2 regions of the Proteus terrae subsp. cibarius genome follow, and region 1 is predicted to be linked to the other one. Evidence: predicted binding sites of a transcription regulator. Region 1 holds the regulator's gene; the other holds the start of a gene.
What was found. The regulator Fur, encoded in region 1, represses iron uptake genes when iron is present. The targets are predictions, from matches to a motif close to ATAATAATGAGAACNACTATCAA.
Positions count from the first base shown of each region.

Region 2: sufA (Fe-S cluster assembly scaffold SufA) is a predicted target of Fur. The motif match lies at 1,169-1,191, and genes of this name have one in related genera.

Region 1 is NZ_CP047349.1:1,065,998-1,068,422, reverse strand. It holds gene ybfE (LexA regulated protein) at 1-2, shown strand, start outside; gene fldA (flavodoxin FldA) at 276-803, shown strand; gene fur (ferric iron uptake transcriptional regulator) at 993-1,439, shown strand; gene GTH25_RS04895 (DUF817 domain-containing protein) at 1,519-2,358, opposite strand.
Region 2 is NZ_CP047349.1:1,636,954-1,639,378, reverse strand. It holds gene sufB (Fe-S cluster assembly protein SufB) at 1-737, opposite strand, end outside; gene sufA (Fe-S cluster assembly scaffold SufA) at 755-1,123, opposite strand; gene GTH25_RS07650 (hypothetical protein) at 1,545-2,165, opposite strand; gene menI (1,4-dihydroxy-2-naphthoyl-CoA hydrolase) at 2,335-2,425, opposite strand, start outside.

The DNA of each region.
Region 1 (2,425 bases):
AGCAGATAAACCACACAAATTCGACAGAATTAGCCTGCTATTTTCGTCAAAATACATTTTTAGTTTTCTATTATGAAAACACAATGCTTATCTTTCACTAGTAATTGTTCAAACACAGACAAATATACTCTAAATATTTTGAAGTGTAGCTAGGTGGCAAGTGAATGAGTCATTAGAAACATACAAGCAGTATGTGACTTGTGAAAATATACGTAGTCAATAACGCTACAATTTGAAATATAACGAATTTAGAATAAAAGAGGTTATCTCACTTTATGGCAATCATAGGAATATTCTTCGGCAGTGATACTGGCAACACTGAAAATATTGCCAAAATGCTTCAAGAAAGACTGGGCGCTGATAATGCTGAAGTTCATGATATTGCAAAATCCAGTCAAGAAGACATCGAAGCGTTCGATATTCTGTTACTAGGTATTCCTACTTGGTATTATGGTGAAGCACAATGTGATTGGGATGATTTTTTCCCAACACTAGAAGATATTGATTTCAATGGTAAGCTTGTTGCACTCTTTGGTTGTGGTGACCAAGAAGATTACGCAGAATATTTCTGTGATGCAATGGGTACTATCCGCGATATTATTGAGCCTCGTGGTGCTGTTATCGTAGGTCATTGGCCAACAGAAGGTTATCATTTCGAAGCCTCTAAAGGGCTCGCAGATGATAATCACTTTATCGGTCTTGCGATTGATGAAGATCGTCAACCAGAATTAACCGAAGAGCGTGTTGATGCTTGGGTTGCTCAAATCAAAGAAGAAATGAGCCTAGACGAAATTCTGGGATAAAAGAAATACTCAATATTGAGAATGATAATTATTCAATGGTGTGCTAAGATAGTGTGATAGGTGGGGTGTTTATTTTTAAATATCATGCCTATAATCAATGAGGTTATTTATTCACCCGAGTATTAACGAATAAAACCTATTTGTGAGCACAAAAATTAAATTCACCATTAGCAACAGGATTAAATCCGCATGACCGACAATAATAAAGCGTTAAAAAATGCTGGGTTAAAAGTTACACTTCCTCGCTTAAAGATCTTGGAAGTGCTCCAGGATCCTGAGTGCCATCATGTCAGTGCTGAAGATCTCTACAAAAAACTCATCGATATCGGTGAAGAGATTGGTCTGGCAACAGTGTATCGCGTCTTAAACCAATTTGATGATGCTGGTATTGTTACCCGACATAATTTTGAAGGTGGTAAATCAGTATTTGAATTAACTCAGCAACACCATCATGACCATTTAATTTGTCTTGATTGTGGCAAAGTTATCGAGTTTACAGACGATGCTATTGAATTACGCCAAAGAAACATCGCTGAACGTCATGGTATCAAGCTTTCCAATCATAGCCTTTATTTATATGGCCACTGCGCTGAAGGCAATTGTAAAGAAGATAGCCACGCACATGATGAGAAATAATTCATTCTGGATAATCTCTCAGTAAAAAAAAGGAACTGTCTACAGTTCCTTTTTTATTGCCTAAAATCCGAGGATAACTCTACTTAGTCACACTGATACTGTGTTTAATATGTTTTAAATGAACCACAATAGTAAATGTAACAATAACTAATAGTGACCAAGAGCCCCATTTGCCTGCATGTACAGCAGACCAAGCACCAATTTGGTTAGGATATTGCCAAACACCAAAAAATGTTCCGAAATTCTCAGCAAGCCAAATAAAGAAACCTATCAGAACAAAAGCAAGTAATAAGGGCATTTTTCGCTCTGTATCATAAGGTGTAAAATAAACCACACTACGAGCATAAAGACCTAAAATAAAGGCGGTTAAGTACCAACGATAATCACCAATAAAATGGTGAGAAAAGAAATTGATATAAATTGCAAGAGCAACTAATGTTGCCAGCCAATAAGGCGGATAATGTTCAATTCGCACTTTTAAAAAACGCCATGCTTGAATTAAATAGCTTCCTACCGCGGAATACATAAATCCAGTAAATAAAGGAACTTCCCACAATTTCGTGTAAGCAAAATCAGGGTATTTCCATGAACCAATCGCTGCTGATGTTTTAAATAATTCCATCACAAAACCAACAATATGGAAAAAACAGATCGCTTTTAATTCATCCCATGTCTCTAACTTTCCCCACACCATCCATAATTGAAAAGCGATAGCAAGAATAAGAAGCACATCATAACGGGGTATACCAAAGACACCTTTACTTGGTGTAGCAAATAAAATAAAAAAGAAAAAACCGGCAAATAAACAAGAACGCGCCTCTTTGACACCAAAAAAAAGAAATTCAACAATAAATCGTTTTATACCTTTAAAGGGCTTCAATGGTGGTTCTAATAAAAAATCGTCCAATCGCTTTAACATGCTTCTTCCTGAAAATTTGCATTATTAAACAGCATGCAATGCAGAATAATAAATAAGGTGAGGTAAG
Region 2 (2,425 bases), 570 kb from region 1:
ACCAAAATAGTTCGTTCAAATTGGCCTGTTTGAGCGGCATTAATACGGAAATAAGTCGATAACTCCATTGGGCAACGAACCCCTTTTGGAATATAGACAAAAGTACCATCAGATGCGACCGCAGCATTCAGTGCAGCAAAGTAGTTATCATGGCTTGAGACAACAGTGCCTAAATATTGGCGTACTAGATCAGGATATTCTTGTATAGCCTCGCTAAATGAACAGAAAATGATGCCATGTTCAGCAAGCTCTTCACGATATGTTGTTGAAACAGAAACTGAGTCAAAAATAGCATCAACAGCAACGGCTTGCCCTTCTCTTACAGGTACTCCTAGTTGGTTAAAAGCATCTTCAACTTCTTTGGTTAAATAATCCTGTGCAGCTTGTTTATCGCTCGTAACAGCTTCATTTGTGCCACCAGCACAACTGCCGTTAGCACAACATGAACTACAAGATGGTGCTGAATAATAGCTATAATCTTGATAATTAAGCGATGGATAATCTGCTTTTAGCCAATGTGGCTCTTCCATTTCCAACCAATGGCGATAAGCATCTAAACGAAATTCCAGCATCCACTCTGGTTCGTTTCTTTTTGCCGATATTGCACGTACAACCGCTTCATTTAATCCTTTTTCTAAGGTGTCGGTTGAGATATCGGTATAAAAACCTTCTTTATAGTGGTGATCGCTTAACCATCCCTGAACTTCATCACCAATTTCAACATTGCTCTGAGACATAATCTGACTTCACTATGTTATACCCCGAAGCTCTCACCACATCCGCAGACGTTTTGAGCTTTAGGATTATTAAATTTAAACATTTGATTAAGTCCTTCACGAACATAATCAACAACCAACCCATCGATAAATGGCATTGCTTTTAATGAAACAAAGAGTTTTGCACCATTATGTTCATAAACAAGATCATCATCATTTGGGGTAGTAGCGAGTTCAATAACATAACCATACCCTGTACAACCAGAGGGTTTGATATTTAAGGAAAGCCCTTGTTTTTCAGGGTTTTTCTCGACTAAATGGCAGATATGCTTTGCCGCATTATCCGTTAATACAATGCCTTGCCAAGCTGTGTCATTAAGAGAAAAAGTTTCAACGTTGTTTGTCATTTCTGACCTCATTTCGAAAGGAGATTGATATCTTTCCTGACACTAATGGTAATGATAACCCTTATCACTTCAACCATGTCTTTTGAAAGGATATTCCGTAAATGTGTATTTTTTGTTCTATTTTTACGCTTGTTTTGTTAAAAAATCATGTTAACGCAATGTAATATAACACTTTTATATTTTTTCATTCTAAAAAATAAAACTTTTAATTTTTCTTATATTTCGCACAATACGCATATAAGTTGCAAAATAAATACACTTTATATGTTATCACTGAAATTTAGAGAAAAAAGCATAAAAATGTGCTTTTTACAGCTAGCTTATTGAGCCTATTCACATTCATTTTTATGCTTTTGATGAGAGAAGATAAGATAGCACCACTTATATGATGACCTCTTATTGGTTTGTGTGCTCTTCGATGTTATTTATTAATAGTGATGGTTTGAATATATTTGTTTGTACATTCAAGAATTTGACTGTTTTTTTGTTTGTTCGATTGGCTATTGAAGTTACTAATTAATTGCAATTGCCATACTCGATTCGTTTTAAGATCTGCCGCTAAAATACCTTCATAGCTCACGTTCTCTTTTGCATATTTCCCTTCAAAAAAGACATGTCGACTTTCCACATTTGGGATAGTTAATGGTTTTATCGATGTAGATATTTCATTCATGCCATCTATGATGGCAATATTATCTACAATACCTTGTGCTCCTGCATCCACATCATAACTCATTACATCGATCATTTTAAAATAAACCAGACGAACTTCTGTTAAATCACAAATAGGCTCTGATTTATAAACCATCATTTCTGTTGTGACGTCCTGAACATTATCAGGTAAGGATTTAAAATAATTTTCAGTATCTTCTCTACTCATTGTAAATGAGGTGGGATAAGCCATATTAAAACCAGAAATAGCTTGTATTGGAATATTACGTATATCATTACTCGTTTCAGAGGTAGAATTATTATCACATCCGCTGAGTAATAAACCCGCAATTAATAATACTGTGGTATTAAATTTATAAGAAGTTAACATTATTGATCGTCTTATCTTTTATTATGAAGATAATGATTATCATTAAAAATAAAATCTAAATAAAGAAATAATTTTATTTTCTCTCTGCTTTTATTTTTTAACATTATCTATAAACACAAAAAAAACGCATAAAGAGAGTATTTCACTTTATGCGTCTGTCTTTTTATTTTTAAGAAATAACAGATGTCGTTAATCTAGAAATACATACTTGACGATCTTTGTCATCAAATATTTCTATTGACCAAACTTGGTGTGAGCGT